3 regions of the Burkholderia sp. AU30198 genome follow, and region 1 is predicted to be linked to each of the others. Evidence: predicted binding sites of a transcription regulator. Region 1 holds the regulator's gene; each other region holds the start of a gene.
The links. Region 1 encodes FliA, which starts transcription of late flagellar genes. Its sites were predicted from a motif close to CTAAAGTTTNNNNNNNNNNNGCCGNTA; they were not measured.
Positions count from the first base shown of each region.

Region 2: the regulator FliA is predicted to act here: its motif matches at 2,883-2,909, upstream of flgM (flagellar biosynthesis anti-sigma factor FlgM).
Region 3: the regulator FliA is predicted to act here: its motif matches at 4,178-4,204, upstream of flgK (flagellar hook-associated protein FlgK).

Region 1 is NZ_JAIZSA010000014.1:47,591-53,714, forward strand. It holds gene ahcY (adenosylhomocysteinase) at 112-1,530, opposite strand; S-adenosyl-L-homocysteine riboswitch at 1,563-1,678, opposite strand; gene LGN19_RS26950 (RNA polymerase sigma factor FliA) at 1,787-2,521, opposite strand; gene LGN19_RS26955 (MinD/ParA family protein) at 2,544-3,362, opposite strand; gene flhF (flagellar biosynthesis protein FlhF) at 3,355-5,145, opposite strand; gene flhA (flagellar biosynthesis protein FlhA) at 5,142-6,124, opposite strand, start outside.
Region 2 is NZ_JAIZSA010000027.1:64,227-70,350, reverse strand. It holds gene LGN19_RS36615 (flagellar hook assembly protein FlgD) at 1-338, opposite strand, end outside; gene flgC (flagellar basal body rod protein FlgC) at 402-827, opposite strand; gene LGN19_RS36605 (flagellar basal body rod protein FlgB) at 868-1,356, opposite strand; gene flgA (flagellar basal body P-ring formation chaperone FlgA) at 1,561-2,820, shown strand; gene flgM (flagellar biosynthesis anti-sigma factor FlgM) at 2,939-3,268, shown strand; gene LGN19_RS36590 (flagella synthesis protein FlgN) at 3,339-3,779, shown strand; gene LGN19_RS36585 (M24 family metallopeptidase) at 3,829-5,679, opposite strand; gene LGN19_RS36580 (helix-turn-helix domain-containing protein) at 6,106-6,124, shown strand, end outside.
Region 3 is NZ_JAIZSA010000027.1:73,448-79,571, forward strand. It holds gene flgG (flagellar basal-body rod protein FlgG) at 1-209, shown strand, start outside; gene flgH (flagellar basal body L-ring protein FlgH) at 230-922, shown strand; gene LGN19_RS36640 (flagellar basal body P-ring protein FlgI) at 928-2,106, shown strand; gene flgJ (flagellar assembly peptidoglycan hydrolase FlgJ) at 2,107-3,090, shown strand; gene LGN19_RS36650 (flagellar brake protein) at 3,310-4,065, shown strand; gene flgK (flagellar hook-associated protein FlgK) at 4,261-6,124, shown strand, end outside.

The DNA.
Region 1 (6,124 bases):
CCGCCGCGGGGCCCGAAGGCGCACCGCGGCAGCCGGCGATCCCGCGCCGTGCCGCCGTACCGTGGGCGCGTCGGCGACGCGCGCACGGCACCGCGGCGGCGGCGCATCGGATCAGTAGCGGTAGTGGTTCGGCTTGAACGGGCCGTCCTTCTGCACGCCGATGTACGAAGCCTGCTCGTCCGACAGCACGGACAGGTTCGCGCCGATGCGCGCCAGGTGCAGGCGTGCAACCTTTTCATCGAGGTGCTTCGGCAGCACGTACACCTTGTTCTCGTACTCGTTGCCGCGCACGAACAGCTCGATCTGCGCGAGCGTCTGGTTCGCGAACGAGTTCGACATCACGAACGACGGGTGGCCGGTCGCGCAGCCGAGGTTCACGAGGCGGCCTTCCGCCAGCAGGATCACGCGCTTGCCGTCCGGGAAGATGATGTGGTCGACCTGCGGCTTGATGTTTTCCCACTGGTACTGGCGGGTCGACGCGACGTCGATTTCCGAGTCGAAGTGACCGATGTTGCAGACGATCGCGTTGTGGCGCATCGCCTTCATGTGATCGTGGCCGATCACGTGGAAGTTGCCGGTGGCCGTCACGAAGATGTCGGCCTTGTCGGCCGCGTATTCCATCGTCACGACGCGGTAGCCTTCCATCGCCGCCTGCAGCGCGCAGATCGGATCGATTTCGGTGACCCACACGGTCGCGCCGAGGCCGCGCAGCGATTGCGCGCAGCCCTTGCCCACGTCGCCGTAGCCCGCGACGACCGCGACCTTGCCCGCGATCATCACGTCGGTCGCGCGCTTGATGCCGTCGACCAGCGATTCACGGCAGCCATACAGGTTGTCGAACTTCGACTTCGTGACCGAATCGTTCACGTTGAACGCCGGGAACGGCAGGCGGCCGTCCTTTTCCATCTGGTACAGGCGGTGCACGCCGGTCGTGGTTTCTTCGGTCACGCCCTTGATGTGCGCGAGGCGCGTCGAGTACCAGGTCGGGTCCGCGTCGAGGTGCGTCGCGATCGACTTGTACAGCGCGACTTCTTCCTCGTTGGTCGGCTTCGCGATCACCGAACGGTCCTTCTCGGCCTTCGAGCCGAGGATCAGCAGCAGCGTGGCGTCGCCGCCGTCGTCCAGGATCATGTTCGCGAATTCGCCGTTCGGCCATTCGAAGATGCGGTGCGAGAACTCCCAGTATTCGTCGAGCGATTCGCCCTTGAACGCGAACACCGGCGTGCCGGCTTCGACGATCGCGGCCGCTGCGTGGTCCTGCGTCGAGAAGATGTTGCACGACGCCCAGCGGACGTCCGCGCCGAGCGCCTTCAGCGTCTCGATCAGCACGCCCGTCTGGATCGTCATGTGCAGCGAACCGGCAATGCGCGCGCCCTTCAGCGGCTGCTGCGCCTTGTATTCGTCGCGGATCTGCACGAGGCCCGGCATTTCGGTCTCGGCGATGTTCAGTTCCTTGCGGCCCCAGCCGGCCAGCGCCATGTCGGCGACGACGTAATCGTTGGAAGCTTTGGAATCGATAATGGCGTTCATCACGCCCTCCTTTCTAAAAAGTTTCTAGATTGGTGACGTGAGCGCCGTTCAGGAAGCGGAGCCGGCACGGTTTTGCCGCACGGCTGCTTGGTGAAGCCTTCCGAGCCTGGCGGACGCAGAATGGTCCGTCGCAACGCTCCTCGGAAAACGGAGGGGATTGTAGCAAATCGGCGCGCGGTATGCGCAAGCACGCACACACACGGCACTTACCCGGCACGAGCGCGCGGCGTCGGCGCGCGCGGCCGTCAGGAAAGGGTCAGGACTCCGCGCCGACCCAGGCCTGTTCGCGCAGCCGTGCGCGCAGGCGCGCGACGGCCTGGCTGTGCAGCTGGCACACGCGCGATTCGCTCACTTCGAGCACCGCGCCGATCTCGCGCAGATTCAGACCCCGTTCGTAGTACAGCGACATCAGCAGCTTCTCGCGCTCCGGCAGCCGTTCGATCGCCTCGACGAGCGCTTCGCGCAGGTGCTCGTCGAGCAGCGCCGACAGCGGATCGGCGTGATCGACGCGGTAGCGGTCGAGGAACGGCTCGTCGTCGGCCGCGCGGTCGAAATCCTCGTAATAGATCAGCTGGCTGCCGTGCAGGTCCTGCAGCATCCCCTGGTATTCGTCGAGCGGCATGTTCAGGTGCTGCGCGATCTCGGTCTCGCTCGCCGAGCGGCCGAGATGCTGCTCGACCTGGTGCACCGCGTGCTCGACCTCGCGCGACGTCTTGCGCAGGCTGCGCGGCAGCCAGTCGTTGCTGCGCAGCTCGTCGAGCATCGCGCCGCGGATGCGCTGGGTCGCGTAGGTCTCGAACTGCGCGCCCTGGTCTTCCTTGTAGCGGCCGGCCGCGTCCATCAGGCCGATCATGCCGGCCTGGATCAGGTCGTCGAGGTCGACGCTCGCCGGCATCTTCGCGACGAGCTGCAGCCCGAGGCGTCGCACGAGCGGCGCATATTGCGCGAGCACGTCGGCCTGGGACATCTTTCCTTGAGCGTTGTACATCATGGCTCTCTCCTTCCGGTGGCACTCACGCGGCGTGTGCCGCGCCCGCCTCATACGACGGCTTGCCGCCCGCGTGCACCGCGCGGCCCGCACCCGAACGCGGGCGCATCGGCCAGTACAGCAGGTCGGCGGCAATCTGCCGGTAGTCGCGCGCAGCGGCCGACGACGGGAACGCATCGACCGCGGCCCGCATCAGTTCGCGCGCATGCTCGACGAGCGGATCGGCGCTCACGCAGCCGGCATCGGCGATCGACACCGTCAGGTAGCGGCTTGCGACGCCCGCGAGGTTGTCGAACGCGACCTTCGCGTCCGCATGGCTGCCGACGTGATTGGTCAGCACGCGGAACTGCGCGAACGCATGCGCGAAATGCAGCCGTTTCATGCACGCGTACGCCTCGGTGATCGCCTGCGCGGCGACCCGCGTGACGACCAGCACGTCGTGCGCCTCGCGCGCGAGCGCCGAGAACGCGCCGTCGGCGCCGAGCTGCGCGTCGACGAGGACGATGTCGGCCGGGCCGTCGATGAAATCGCTCAGCTGCGCGTCGGTGTAGCCGGCGCGCGCAAGCCGCGCGGCAGCGCACAGGCCGAAGCCGGCCGCCACCCGCGTGCGCTCGCCGTCGCGCAGCCACGCGCCCGCCAGCGTCGCGCTGGCCGATTGCACGTCGGCGCGCTCGTCGACGACGAGCACATCCTTGCCGAGCGACGCGAGCGCCGCCGCCAGGTTCACGACGGCGGTCGTGCAGCCGACACCCGCCGGCCCGCCCGTCACCGCGACGATGCGCGATGCGCGCCCGGCCAGCAGGCGCCGCAGCCCTTCGGCCTGATCGATGATTCGTTTATCCAAATCGCACCTCGTGCAGCTCGGCGGTGGAACGTGCGGTCAATGCGGAAAGCAGCGTCGGCATGTCCTCGTCTTGCGGCACGAAGGGCGAGCCGTCGCGCGGTACGCAGAACGCGCTCTTCAGCAGGAAGCGGGTCGATGCGACGTACAGGTTCTCCGGCACCTTCTGGCCGGTCGACACGTAGTGGACCGGCAGCTTGTAGCGGATCACGGTGTCGAGCACGCCGCCGAGGTGGGTCGCCTCGTCGAGCTTCGTGAGGATGCAGCCGGCCAGGTCCGGATGTTCGCCCGCGCTGCGGTACGCCTGCACGACTTCGTTGAGCGTGTCGCCATGGCTCGTCGCGTTGAGCAGCAGCAGGCGCTGCACCGGCGCGTTCGCGCCGTGCAGCATCGCGATCTGGTCGGATACCGCGCGGTCGCGCTGGCTCATGCCGATCGTGTCGATCAGCACGATGTGCTTGTTGCGCAGCTCGGACAGCGCGAGCGCGAGGTCGCCGGCATCCTTCACCGCGTGCACCGGCACGCCGAGGATCTTGCCGAAGATGCGCAGCTGCTCGTGGCCGCCGATCCGGTAGCTGTCGGTGGTCAGCAGCGCGACCTTGCTCGCGCCGAAGCGCATCACGCAGCGCGCGGCCAGCTTCGCGGTGGTGGTGGTCTTGCCGACCCCCGTCGGCCCCATCAGCGCGAACACGCCGCCGCGCTCCATCAGCGCGTCCTCGCTGTCGAGCACCGGCAGGTTCGACGCCAGCACCGACTGCGCCCATTCGGCGGCCTGTTCGATGGTCTGAGCATCGTCGCCGGCCGGCAGGTTGTCGACCAGCATCCGCACGAGCTGCGCGGAGAAACCGGCCGCGAACAGGTGCTTCGTCAGCGCGCCATGCACGGCGCTGCGACGCTGGCGGTCGTGCCACATCAGGCTGTCGAACTGCTCTTCCATCATCCCGCGCAGTTCGCCGAGCTCCTGCATCACCGTATCGTTGACGATCCGCTCGATGCGCGACTTCACCGCATCGGCCACCACGGCGGCCGCGTCGGCGGACAGGCGCGTGCGCTCGGCCGCCTTCGCGGCATGCGCCGCGCTCGTGTTCGTGTCGGGCGCGCGGGTGGCGGCGGCCGGCATCCGGCGTTCGGCGTCGCGCACGATGTCGCGTGCCCAGTCGGGCGGCGTCGCGCTCGCGGCGGCCTGCGGGGCAGGCGCGCTCGCTTGCGGCGCGGCGGGCGTCGCCTGTGCACGCGCCATCAGCGCGTCGCGCTGCTGCGTCAGGCGCTTCGCGTGCTCGACCAGCCACGGTGCGGGTTCGGAAGCCGCAGCCGGCGCGCTGGAAACGGGGAAGACGGAAGACGGTGCGGCCGCAGCCGGGATGTCGCCCGGCGCAGTGCCGCCCAACGCGTCCGCATCGATCGCCGAAGCTTGTGCCGCTGCCGCATCGTCCGCGTCCGCGTCGGCGCTGGCGCCGAACACCGACGAGAACACGTCCGGCAGCCCGCCTTCGCCCGCTGCATACGGATTGACGGCCGGGCGGGCCAGCGCCGCGCCCGGGCGCGACACGATGCCCGGCACCGCGGCGGCCGGCACGGATTCCGCCGCGCGCGATGCCGCGATGCGCGGCCGCGCCGCGGCCGGCGGCGTCACCGCGGCCAGGTCCGAATCGGCTAGTGCAACGATTTCGACGCTGCCGTCATCGAGCGTGCGGTTCGACAGCACGACCGCGTCGGCGCCGAGTGCCTCGCGCACGAGACGAAGTGCGTCGCGGCTCGTTGCGCCGGTGAATTTGCGAATGTTCAAGCGGAACCCCCGATGACGTTAACGACTTTGATCGTGCGTGTGTCCGGCACTTCGGCATACGACAGCACTTTCAATTGCGGCAGGCTGCGGCGCAGGAAACGCGCGAGCATCGCGCGCAGCGCGTGCTGCACGAGCAGCACGGGCGGCAGCCCGAGATTCTGTTGACGCAGCATCGCCTGCTGCGTGCCGGTCAGAAGGTTGTGTGCGAGGCCGGGCTCGAGGCCCGGGTTCGCGCCGGTGGCGAGCGCCTGCGACAGCACGCGCTCCAGATTCGAGTCGAGGCCCATCACCTGCATTTCGCCGGCGCCCGGATACCACTGCTGCGTGATCGCGCGGCCGAGCGAGAGCCGCACCGCGGCCGTGATCTCGAACGCGTCGCCGCGGCCCGCGTTCTCGGACACGGCTTCGAGGATCGTGCGCATGTCGCGGATCGGTACGCCTTCCTCGAGCAGGTTCTGCAGCACCTTCTGCAGCGTCGTCAGCGAGATCGTCTTCGGCACGAGGTCCTCGACGAGCGACGGCGCATCCTTGCCGGTGCGCTCGACGAGCGCCTGCACTTCCTGGCGGCCGAGCAGCTCGGCCGCGTGCTGGACGACCAGATGGTTCAGGTGCGTCGCGACGACCGTGCTCGCGTCGACCACCGTGTAGCCGTACACCTGCGCCTGTTCGCGCATCGCGACGTCGATCCACACGGCCGGCAGCCCGAATGCGGGATCCTGCGTGACGGCGCCCGGCAGCGCGGCCGTCACCTGGCCGGGGTTGATCGCGAGCCACTGGCCCGGGAACACTTCGCCGACGCCGATCTCGACGCCCTTCAGCGCGATCCGGTATGCGTTCGGCCGCAGTTCGAGGTTGTCGCGGATATGGATCACCGGCGGCAGGAAGCCGATTTCCTGCGCGAATTTCTTGCGGATGCTCTTGATGCGCTTGAGCAGCTCACCGTCGCTGTTCTTGTCGACGAGCGGAATCAGCCGGTAGC
Region 2 (6,124 bases), on a different contig from region 1:
TTGCCCGGCGCGAGCACGTTGGTGCCGATCAGCAGCGCGGCCTGCGTCTGCTGGCCGGCCGTGAGCTGCGTCGACAGCGACGAGAGCGACGTGTTCAGCTGCGCGATGCCGCTCACCGTGTTGATCTGCGCGAGCTGCGACGTCATCTGCGAGCTGTCGACCGGGCTGGTCGGATCCTGGTTCTGCAGCTGCGTGACGAGCAGCTTCAGGAACGTCGCCTGCAGGTCGCTCGCCGACGTGCCGTTGGTCGACGACACGTTGTTGGTGTTCATCGTGTCGGTCGGCAGGTTCGACACGTTGGTGCCGTTGCCGCCGATCGTCGTGCTGGAGGAAGTCATCCTGGGTAGCCTTCTGTCGGAACTGTCGAGTCTTCGAGTCTGTAAGGTCGGTCGGCGCGCGGCTTACGAGCCGATCGTCAGCGTCTTGAGCATCAGCGTCTTCGCGGTGTTCAGCGTCTCGACGTTGGCCTGGTACGAGCGCGACGCCGAGATCATGTTCACCATCTCCTGCACCGGATCGACGTTCGGCATCTGCACGTAGCCGTTCGCGTCGGCGGCCGGGTTCGACGGGTCGTAGGTCGACTTCATCGGCGACGGGTCGTCCATCACCTTCGTCACGCGCACGCCGCCCACGCCCTGGCCGGACGCGGTGCGCGCGCCGCCGATCGGGTCGGTCGCGAACACGACCTGCTTGGCCTTGTACGGCTTGCCGTCGGGGCCGGTCGCGCTGTCGGCGTTCGCGAGGTTCGACGCGGTGACGTTCAGGCGCTGCGACTGCGCGGACAGCGCCGAGCCGGCGACGCCGAAGATGTTCATCAACGAGGGCATGGAAGCTCCTTTTGCTCGGATTCGGGGGCGGTGCGCGCCGTCACTGGTTCGTCGTGATCGCGGCGATCATCGCCTTGATCTGCTGGGTCATCACGGTCATCCCGGTCTGGTAGTGCAGCGCGTTGTTCGCGAACTGCACGCGCTCGACATCGAGATCGACCGTGTTGCCGTCGAGCGACGGCTGCAGCGGCATCCGGTACTGCGCGCGACCGTAGTCGTCCGACGGGCCGCCCGTCGGGATCAGCTTCGCGGTGCCGGCCATGTGGCCCGCCGCCGTCGACACCATCGACATGCCGCTCGTCACGCCGGCCGGCTGCGCCATCGGCAGTTGCGCGGCGTTGCTCGGCGCAACGCCGCCGCCCGTCTGCTTCAGCGAGCGCGCGAGCGTCGACGCGAAATCGACGTCGCGGGCCTGGTAGCCGGGCGTGTCGGAGTTCGCGATGTTCGACGACAGCAGTTCCTGCCGGTAGGCGCGCACGTCCAGCGCCTGTCGGCCGAACGCGAATTCCGCATCGAGTTTGTCCAGCATGTGTGCGTCTCTCCGTATGAAGCGCTGCACGCCCCTCGCGCCGGATGGCGACTCGAGAGGCTTTTTTCCATGACAGCGATGGTAGGCGCCGGACGCAACCGGCAATCGGGCGAATAACGCGGCAAAGGCCCCCTCTATTCATCGTTTGCGCGACGGCCCCGCTCCCTAGAATGCGAAGCGGAGCAACGAATCGGGGATATGGCGATGACTGGCAGCGCACTTCGCGGAAGGCACGGGCGGCTCACGCACGTCCGGCGTGCGTTTGCGCTCGCCGCGGCGCTGTGGATCGCCGCCCCGGCCGCGCACGCGGACGACGGGATGATCGTGATTCCAGGGCGCGGCGAGACGGCCGAAACCGCGCTCGCGCACGCCAATGCGGCGAGCGGCGGGCAGTTCGGCGGGAATGCGGCGATGGCGCCGGGTTCGGGTCCGGCGCCGGACGCGGGTCGCACCGCGAGCGGCACCAGCGCCGCCGCTGCCGCCGGCACGGCCGGCACCGGCTACGCGCCGCAACCGGCCGGCACGATGGTCGTGACGACCGTCCCGCCGCCGGCTCCCGCGCCGGCCCCGGCGCCTCGCCCCGCCTACGCAGCCACCCGCGCGAACGCCGGATACGGCGCGCCGCGCGCGGTCGATCCGAACGCGATCGCGACGGTCGTCGCCGGCACGGCCGAGCCCGCGTCGAATCCCGGCCGGCCGGCCCCGCAGCCGGCCATCGCCGCGCGCATGGCGGCGGCCCGCGCCGCGTCGGCCGCGCCGGCGCCGCGCGCGACACCGGTTTCCGCCATCCCGGCCCCGGCGGCCAATGCAGCCAACCCGGCCCAGCCCGTGACGCCGCCCGGCCAGCAGGATCCCGAGTCGATCCGGCGCGCGGCCCTCGCGTTCCTGCAGCAGCAGATCGCCGGCCTGCCCGGCAAGACCACCGTGACGGTCACGACCGCGTTTCCGCGCGGGCTTGCCGCGTGCACGACGCTCGAGCCGTTCCTGCCGACCGGCGCGCGCCTGTGGGGCCGCACGACGGTCGGCGTGCGCTGCGCGGGCGAGCGGCCGTGGACCGTCTACCTGCAGGCGAAAGTCGCGGTGCAGGCCACCTATTACGTCGCCGCGCGCCAGATCGCGCCCGGCGAGCCGCTCTCCGCGGCCGACCTGATCGCCCGCGACGGCGACCTGACGGTGCTGCCGCTCGCGGTGATCACCGATCCGGCGCAGGCGATCGGCACGACCGCGCTCGCGCGCATCTCGGCCGGGCTGCCGCTGCGGCAGGACCTGCTGAAGAGCGCGGCGTCGGTGTCGGCCGGCCAGACGGTGCGGGTCGTCGCGGCCGGGCCCGGTTTCACGATTTCGGCCGAGGGCAGCGCGCTGGCGAACGCGGCGCCGGGCCAGTCGGTACGGGTGCGGATGGCGGCGGGCCAGATCGTCACGGCGATCGTCAAGGACGCCGGCACCGTGGAAATTCCGCTATAGGGACGGATCTCGCCGCAAGAATGTAAAGAATTGTTTATTCGGAGCATTTCGGGCTCGCGATGCTAAAGTTCGGGCCGACCCGGCCGTTATCTGGGTCAAACCGAACAGGAAACCCATCGTGAAGATCGATTCCACTCCGAACCCGAGCCCCGTGACGCCGACCGGCAACGGCGCGACCCGTGCGCAATCCGGCGCGGCCTCGTCTTCGTCCGCGCAGGCGGCCGACGCAGGATCGACTGGCGGCGACACGACCGTGAACCTGTCGGGTCTGTCCGGCCAGTTGCGTTCGGTATCCGCGTCCGGCAACGCCGATATCGACACGGGCCTGGTCCAGTCGATCAAGGACGCGCTGAACAACGGCACGCTGACGATCGACGCGAACAAGATCGCCGACGGCGTATTGAACACCGCCCGCGAGCTGCTGCAGCAGCAGCGCCCGGGCAGCTGAAGCCGGCCTCGCGAGGCCGGTCCCCCCGGTTTGCCGGCGCCACTCGCGCCGGCGCGACGAGCATGACGCGATGAGAGAAGAGCTGCTGGCCACGGTCAACGACGAACACGCGACGGTCGAGGCGTTCGCGTCGCTGCTCGCCTACGAGGAAAAGGCGCTGACGACGGCCGAGCCGTTCGAGATGCTGCCCGGGATCGTCGAAAAGAAAAGCGCGCTGATCGACCGGCTCGCGCAGCTCGAACGCACGCGCGACACGCAGCTTTCCGCACTCGGCTTTCCGTCCGGCAAGAAAGGGATGGATCAGGCCGCCGAACGCGATGCCCGCCTCGCCGGCCGCTGGCAGTTGCTGCAGCAGTCCGCCGAACGCGCGCGCCAGGCCAATGCGAACAACGGGATGCTGATCCGGATCCGGATGGACTACAACGAGCGCGCGCTCGCGGTACTGCGCTCGGCCCCCGCGCCGGCCGGCGTCTACGGCCCCGACGGGCGCGTATCGGTACTCACGCGCTGACCTCGCGCCGCGCGACCGCCCGGCGGCCGCGCCCCTGCCTGCTTCCCCGTTACAACAGCGGACACGCGGTGACCTGCGTGCCGCGCTCCACGCACAGCCGCTCGTAGTCGCGCAGGTACGCGCGCTCGCCGTCGTCCAGCAGGTCGAGATCGATCAGGTCCCAGTCGTAGCCGACCGTCACGATGTTCTCGAACGTCACGGTATCCGGCTGCGCGTCGTCCTGGCGGATGATCACGATGTTCTCGATCCGCACGCCGCCCTTGCCCTGCACGTAGATGCCCGGCTCGACCGAAATCACCGCATTCGGCACGAGCCCGTACTTCGCCCCCGGCGCGAACCGCACGCCGCCCTCGTGCACGTGAATCCCGACACCATGCCCGGTGCCGTGGCCGAAATCGTGGCCGTGGTCGCGGCACACCTGCCGCACGAGCGCATCGACGTCGCCGCCCTTTGCCGTGCTCGGGAAGCGCGTGACGAGCCCCTTGATGCAGGCCTTCAACGCGACCGTGTAGATCTCCCGCTGCCACGGCTGCGCGACCGTATCCGGGCGGGTCCGGCGCAGCACCACGCGCGTGCAGTCCGTCGCGAAGCCGGCTTCGTAATAGGCGCCGCTGTCGAGCAGCACGAGTTCGCCTTCCGTCAGCTCGACGTCGGCGCTCGCCGCCGTGTAGTGTGCGAACGCGCTGTTCGCGCCGTTCGCCGCGATCGACGGAAACGTCAGCGCCACCGCCGAACGCGCGCCGTACGCGTCGTTGATCGCGCGCGCCAGGTCGTATTCGGTATGGCGTGCGCCCGGCTCGCCGGCCTTTGCCCAGCGCATCGTTTCGGCGATCGCCGCGGAACTGCGTGCGAACGCGTCGCGGAACCGGTCGAGCACGGCCGGCGTCTTGCCGGCCCGGATCGCTTCGACCGGGTTGAAGTCGGCATGCCGCGCCTGCGGCCATACCCGCTTCACCGCGTCGACAAGCGCGCAGTTCACCGATTCGAAGCCGTAGCACACGTGATCGACCGCGAACCGAGCAAGAAAGCGCTCGAGCGCCGCGACATCGCGCCGGATCACCTGCAGCGCCGGATACGACTCGAGCGTGACCTCGCAGCGGTCGCAGCCTTCCGGCAGGAACAGCGCCACCTGCCCGCCGACCGCGAACAGGAAGCCGAGGTGCGACGACGCATTCGGGATGTGATAGCCACGGCTGTTCAGCAGATACGCGAGGTCGTCCGACGCGCAGGTGAAGAATGCGGTTTTGCCGTCCGGCGCGCCGGTATACGCGGCGAGCTGGCGGTTCAGCGCGTCGAGGTTCTGCGCGACGCTCAGGCCGGTCATCGATTCAGGCACCTCGAAGATCGGCCGCTCGACGACCCAGCCCGGCAACGCAATCGCGCGGTCGATCTCGCGCTCGGCGAGGCTCGTCCAGTCGAGCGACGCGGCCTGCGTCTGTTCGAACAGACGATCGCGCTGCGCGACGCTGACCCGCAGCGCGTCGTAACCGACCCGCGCGAGCCGGCTCCCGTGCGCGACCAGCCAGTCGGCCATCGCCTGCCAGATCGTCACGTTCATCCCGAGCTTCTCGATGCGCACGCGCGCCGGATCGCACTGCTGCTCGGCCTGCAGGTGATAGCGGCCGTCGACGAACAGCACGAACGGGGGCAGATCGAGCGCCTGCGCGGTCGCCGCGCTCAGGAAGATCCCGCAGCCGGCCGAGCCGTCGAAACCCGACACCGCGTAGCGCGGGTTGTTGGCGAGCGGCAGGTACTCGGTCACGTATTCGTCCTGCGACGTGACCAGCACCGCGTCGAGCCGCGCGGCGTCGAGCAGGCGCGACAGGCCCGCCTGCGTGTCAGCGACGGACGCGTTGTACGGGGGAAGGCCGGAGAAGCTGTATTTCAGTCGATCGATCATCGGAAGCCCGTTTTGCATGATTGTCGGCGGCCGGCGGTGACGCGGCGGGGAGCAAGCCCGAGGCAGGCCTGACACTGCACGGCGCCGCTGCACGGTCGGCGCTCGACCCCGCATGGCACCGGGCCGCCGCTCCGTTCCGGCGGCAGGCCCTTGAAAAATTTTCGTCCCACTTAACTTTTTTTGATGCGCGCGACAGAATCTAGAGCACGCTGAAATTGAGGTCAAGCCAAAATTTTCGTAGGGCTAAAATCGGCGTGACGCCTGCGCATCGCGGCACAACCCGAATTCGCCCGGCGACGCTGCGCGGTACAATGCGCCGGCATCGCCGTCCCGACGGCCATGCTTCGTGCGATGCGCGGAAATCACTGTCCGGCGGCTGCACCGCCCGTCCGCTCGCCTCCCGACCCGTTGCCACGAAAGAGATTCATGGATTCAGACATCATGC
Region 3 (6,124 bases), on a different contig from region 1:
AGACCACCTCGTCGGGTGCGCCGAACGTGTCGCAGCCGGGCCTGAACGGCGCGGGCACGCTCAACCAGAACTATGTCGAAGCGTCGAACGTGAACGTCGTGCAGGAGCTCGTCAACATGATCCAGACGCAGCGTGCCTACGAGATCAACAGCAAGGCCGTGACGACGTCCGACCAGATGCTGCAGACCGTCACGCAGATGAAGAGCTAACCGGAACACCCGTCGTCGCCATGAAGCAGGTTCGCCTCCTCCCGTCAGCCACCGTCCGCGCCGCATGCGCGGTCGCGGTGGCGGCGCTCGCCGCCGGTTGCGCGCAGATTCCGCGCGATCCGATCATCCAGCAGCCGATGACGGCGCAGCCGCCGGCGCCGATGTCGATGCAGGCGCCCGGCTCGATCTACAACCCCGGCTACGCGGGGCGGCCGCTCTTCGAGGATCAGCGGCCGCGCAACGTCGGCGACATCCTGACGATCATGATCGCGGAGAACATCAACGCGACCAAGTCGTCGGGCGCGAACACGAACCGGCAGGGCAACACCGACTTCAACGTGCCAACGGCCGGCTTCCTCGGCGGGCTGTTCGCGAAGGCGAACCTGTCGGCCACCGGCAACAACAAGTTCGCGGCGACCGGCGGCGCGAGCGCGGCGAACACGTTCAACGGCACGATCACGGTGACCGTCACCGGCGTGCTGCCGAACGGCAACCTCGTGGTCAGCGGCGAGAAGCAGATGCTGATCAACCAGGGCAACGAATTCGTGCGCTTCTCGGGCGTCGTGAACCCGAACACGATCTCGGGCGCGAACTCCGTCTACTCGACGCAGGTCGCCGACGCGAAGATCGAATACTCGTCGAAGGGCTACATCAACGAAGCCGAGACGATGGGCTGGCTGCAGCGCTTCTTCCTCAACATCGCGCCGTGGTGATGACGATGCAGAAGACCCTGATCAACCGTATGTCGGCCCGCGCGCATGCCGCCGCGCGGCTCGCCGTCGCGTTCGTGGCCGTGGCCTGCGTGCTCGGCGCGGCGCCCGCGCATGCGGAACGCCTGAAGGACCTCGCGCAGATCCAGGGCGTGCGCGACAACCCGCTGATCGGCTATGGCCTCGTCGTCGGTCTCGACGGCACGGGCGACCAGACGATGCAGACGCCGTTCACGACGCAGACGCTCGCGAACATGCTCGCGAACCTCGGCATCTCGATCAACAACGGTTCGGCGAACGGCGGCCCGTCGTCGCTGAGCAACATGCAGCTGAAGAACGTCGCGGCCGTGATGGTGACCGCCACGCTGCCGCCGTTCGCGCGGCCGGGCGAGGCGCTCGACGTCACCGTGTCGTCGCTCGGCAACGCGAAGAGCCTGCGCGGCGGCACGCTGCTGCTGACGCCGCTGAAAGGCGCCGATGGCCAGGTCTACGCGCTCTCGCAAGGCAACATGGCGGTCGGCGGCGCTGGCGCCAGCGCGAACGGCAGCCGCGTGCAGGTGAACCAGCTCGCGGCCGGCCGGATCGTCGGCGGCGCGATCGTCGAACGCGCGGTGCCGAACGCGATCGCGCAGATGAACGGCGTGCTGCAGCTGCAACTGAACGACATGGACTACGGCACCGCGCAGCGGATCGTGTCCGCGGTCAATTCGAGCTTCGGCCCGGGCACCGCGACGGCGCTCGACGGCCGCACGATCCAGCTCGCCGCGCCGGCTGACTCGGCGCAGCAGGTCGCGTTCATGGCGCGGCTGCAGAACCTCGATGTCAGCCCGGACAAGGCCGCCGCGAAGGTGATCCTGAACGCGCGCACCGGCTCGATCGTGATGAACCAGATGGTCACGCTGCAGAGCTGCGCGGTCGCGCACGGCAACCTGTCGGTCGTCGTCAACACGCAGCCGGTCGTGTCGCAGCCGGGGCCGTTCTCGAACGGGCAGACGGTGGTGGCGCAGCAGTCGCAGATCCAGCTGAAGCAGGACAACGGCGCGCTGAAGATGGTGACGGCCGGCGCGAATCTCGCCGACGTCGTGAAGGCGCTGAACACGCTCGGCGCGACGCCCGCGGACCTGATGTCGATCCTGCAGGCGATGAAGGCCGCCGGCGCGCTGCGCGCCGACCTGGAGATCATCTAAATGGCAGCCTCTCTCCCGAACGCGAACGACCTCACGCAGCGCTTTGCGCTCGACGTGCAGGGTTTCGACGCGCTGCGCGCGCAGGCGAAGCAGTCGCCGCAGGCCGGCGCGAAGGCGGTCGCCGGCCAGTTCGACGCGATGTTCACGCAGATGATGCTCAAGAGCATGCGCGACGCGTCGCCCGACGGCGGGCTGTTCGATTCGCATACGTCGAAGCTGTACACGTCGATGCTCGACCAGCAGCTCGCCCAGCAGATGTCGACGCGCGGGATCGGCGTCGCCGACGCGCTGATGAAGCAGCTGCTGCGCAACGCGGGGCCGGGCGCGGGCAGCGACACGGCGGCCGACGTCGGCGCGGGCGGGATGGGTGCGGCCGGCCTCGGCGCGTCCGGCAACGAAGGCGGCCTCGCCGCGATGAACGCGATGGCGAAGGCCTATGCGAACGCGGCGAACAATGGCGGGCTCGCCGGCACGCGCGGCTACTCGGCCGGCAGCGCGCTGACGCCGCCGCTGAAGGGCGCGAGCGGCGTGCAGGACGCCGACGCGTTCGTCGACCGGCTGGCCGCCCCCGCGCAAGCCGCGAGCGCGACCACCGGCATCCCGGCGCGCTTCATCGTCGGCCAGGCGGCGCTCGAATCGGGCTGGGGCAAGCGCGAGATCCGCGCAACCGACGGCTCGACGAGCTACAACGTGTTCGGCATCAAGGCGACCAAGGGCTGGACCGGCCGCACGGTGTCGGCGCTGACGACGGAATACGTGAACGGCACGCCGCGCCGCGTGGTCGCGAAATTCCGCGCGTATGATTCGTACGAGCACGCGATGACCGATTACGCGAACCTGCTGAAGAACAATCCGCGCTACGCGGGCGTGCTGAGCGCGAGCCGTAGCGTCGAAGGCTTCGCGCACGGGATGCAGAAGGCCGGCTACGCGACCGACCCGAACTACGCGAAGAAGCTGATTTCGATCATGCAGCAGATCGGCTGACGCACAAGTCGGCGATCGCCCGTTGCCCCCTCTGGACCGCGCCCGGCAGCCCGCCGCGCGCGGTTTCAACGTTTGCGCGAAAAAAATCCGCAATTCGATCTAAACTTTCGGTCAGCACTGCCGCTAAGTGTGAGAGACCTGCGACCGGGCCCCCGTTCTGGCCCGGTTTTATTGCGCACCGGTTGCCCGGGCGCCCATGACAAGAAAGACCGGCTAGCCATGAATATCGAAACGTCGACGGACCCCAGCCTGGATGCAGGCCACTCCGGGCCCGACTATGCCCGCCGCAATCCGCTGGAAATCGGCGTGCAGCTGCGCAACCTCGTCAATCGCGGCGATTTCCTGACCGTCCAGTATCCGGGCGGCCAGCTTGTCACGCGCCTGCTCGAGGTGGATGTCGGCGCGCGGACGTTTACGTTCGACTGGGGTGCGCTGTCGGAGCAGAACGCCGGCATCCTCGGCGCGTCGCACTGCACGTTCGCGGCCGCGCCGGAGGGCGTGCGCGTCGAATTCTCCACGGGTACGCCGCGCGAGACGCGCTACGAGGGGCTGCCCGCGTTCGTCGCCGATTTCCCCGACGTGCTGATGTGCATCCAGCGCCGCGAATATTTCCGCGTCGACGCGCCGATCGTCGATCCGTTCCTGTGCCGCGGCAAGCTGCCGGACGGCGAGAGTTTCCTGTTCGAGGTGCATAACCTGTCGCTCGGCGGCGTGGGGCTGCGCACGTCCGACGAACGCGTCGAGGCGCTCGAGGTCGGCACGCAGCTGCCCGACGTCGAGCTCGAGCTGACCGGCCACGGCAAGCTGTCGCTCGACCTGCAGCTCGTGTCGCAGCGTTCGACGCAGATGCCGAACGGGTCGCGGCGCTACCAGCTCGGCTTTCGCTACCTGTCGCTGCCGGGCAGCGCGGAGAACACGCTGCAGCGGCTGATTACGCAGCTCGAGATGAAGCGCCGCTCGCTCGCGCGAGCCTGACGCGCAAGCGGCGGCCGGCCCCGCCCGGGGCTGCCCGCGCGGCGTTGGCGGCAGCGCCGGCCGGACGTTGCGAGCGGCGACGCGCGCTCGTGCGTCGCGCGCGCATTTTTTCCTCAATTTTTTCGATCCGCGGCCGTTATACCGGGAGTCACGCAACCCGGCGGCCGCAGCGCGGCCGGCTCATCAGGATCGCGCATGTCCAACACACTCATGAACCTCGGCGTCAGCGGCCTGAATGCCGCACTCTGGGGCCTCACGACGACCGGCCAGAACATCAGCAACGCGGCGACGCCGGGCTACTCGGTCGAACGCCCCGTCTATGCCGAGGCGAGCGGCCAGTACACGAGCAGCGGCTACCTGCCGCAGGGCGTAAACACCGCCACCGTGCAGCGCCAGTACAGCCAGTACCTGAGCGACCAGCTGAACGGCGCGCAGACGCAGGGCGGTGCGCTGTCGACGTGGTATTCGCTCGTCACGCAGCTGAACAACTACGTCGGCAGCCCGACGGCCGGCATCTCGACCGCGATCACGAGCTACTTCACCGGGCTGCAGAACGTCGCGAACACCGCGTCCGACTCGTCGGTGCGGCAGACCGCGATGAGCAATGCGCAGACGCTCGCGAACCAGATCACGGCGGCAGGCCAGCAGTACGACGCGCTGCGCCAGAGCGTGAACACGCAGCTGACGAGCACCGTGACGCAGATCAACGCGTACACCACGCAGATCGCGCAACTGAACCAGCAGATCTCGGCCGCGAGCAGCCAGGGCCAGCCGCCGAACCAGCTGATGGACCAGCGCGACCTCGCGGTATCGAACCTGTCGAACCTCGCGGGCGTGCAGGTCGCGCGCAACAGCGACGGCTACAGCGTGTTTCTCGCGGGCGGCACGCCGCTCGTCGTCGCGGACAAGAGCTACCAGCTCGCGACCGTCACGTCGCCGTCCGATCCGAGCGAGCTGACCGTCGTGTCGCAGGGCATCGCCGGCGCGAACCCGCAGGGCCCGAACCAGTACCTGTCCGACGCTTCGCTGTCGGGCGGCACGCTCGGCGGCCTGCTCTCGTTCCGCAGCCAGACGCTCGACCCGGCCGAAGCCCAGCTTGGCGCGATCGCAACCAGCTTCGCCGCGCAGGTCAACGCGCAGAACGCGCTCGGCGTCGACCTGTCGGGCAATGTGGGCGGCAACCTGTTCACGACCGGCACGCCGATCACGTACGCGAACCAGGGCAATACCGGCAACGCGGCGCTGTCCGTGTCGTTCGCGAACGCGTCGCAGCCGACCACGAGCGACTACACGCTGTCGTACGACGGCAAGAACTACACGCTGACCGATCGCGCGAGCGGCACGGTGGTCGACCAGAAGCAGGGGCCGATGCCGGTGTCGCTCGGCGGGCTGAATTTCTCGACCGCGGCCGGCACGCAGATGCAGCCGGGCGACAAGTTCACCGTGCAGCCGACGCGCGGCGCGCTGAACGGCTTCGGCCTCGCGACGTCGAACGGCTCCGCGATCGCGGCGGCGGCGCCGTTCGTGCCGGCGGCCGCCACGACGAACACGGGCACCGGCACGATCGGTGCGCTGTCGGTTACGAGCGCGACTGCCGCGGCCAACCCGCACAACTACACGATCACGATGGGCGGCACGACCGCCAGCCCGACCTACACGGTCACCGACAACTCCGTCACGCCGCCGAGCACGGGCACGCCGCAGGCGTACCAGGCCGGCTCGCCGATCACGCTGACGGCCGGCGTCACGGTGGCGGTGTCGGGCACGCCCTCGGCCGGCGACACGTTCACGGTCGCGCCGAACTCGGGCGGCACGAACGACGGCAGCAACGCGCTCGCGCTGTCGAAGCTCGTCAACGCGAAATCGTTCGGCAACGGCACGACCACGCTGACGGGCGCGTACGCGAACTACGTGAACGGCATCGGCAACACGACGAGCCAGCTAAAGTCGTCGAGCGCCGCGCAGACCGCGCTGGTCGGCCAGATCACGTCCGCGCAGCAGTCGGTGTCGGGCGTGAACCAGAACGAGGAAGCGGCCAACCTGATGCAGTACCAGCAGC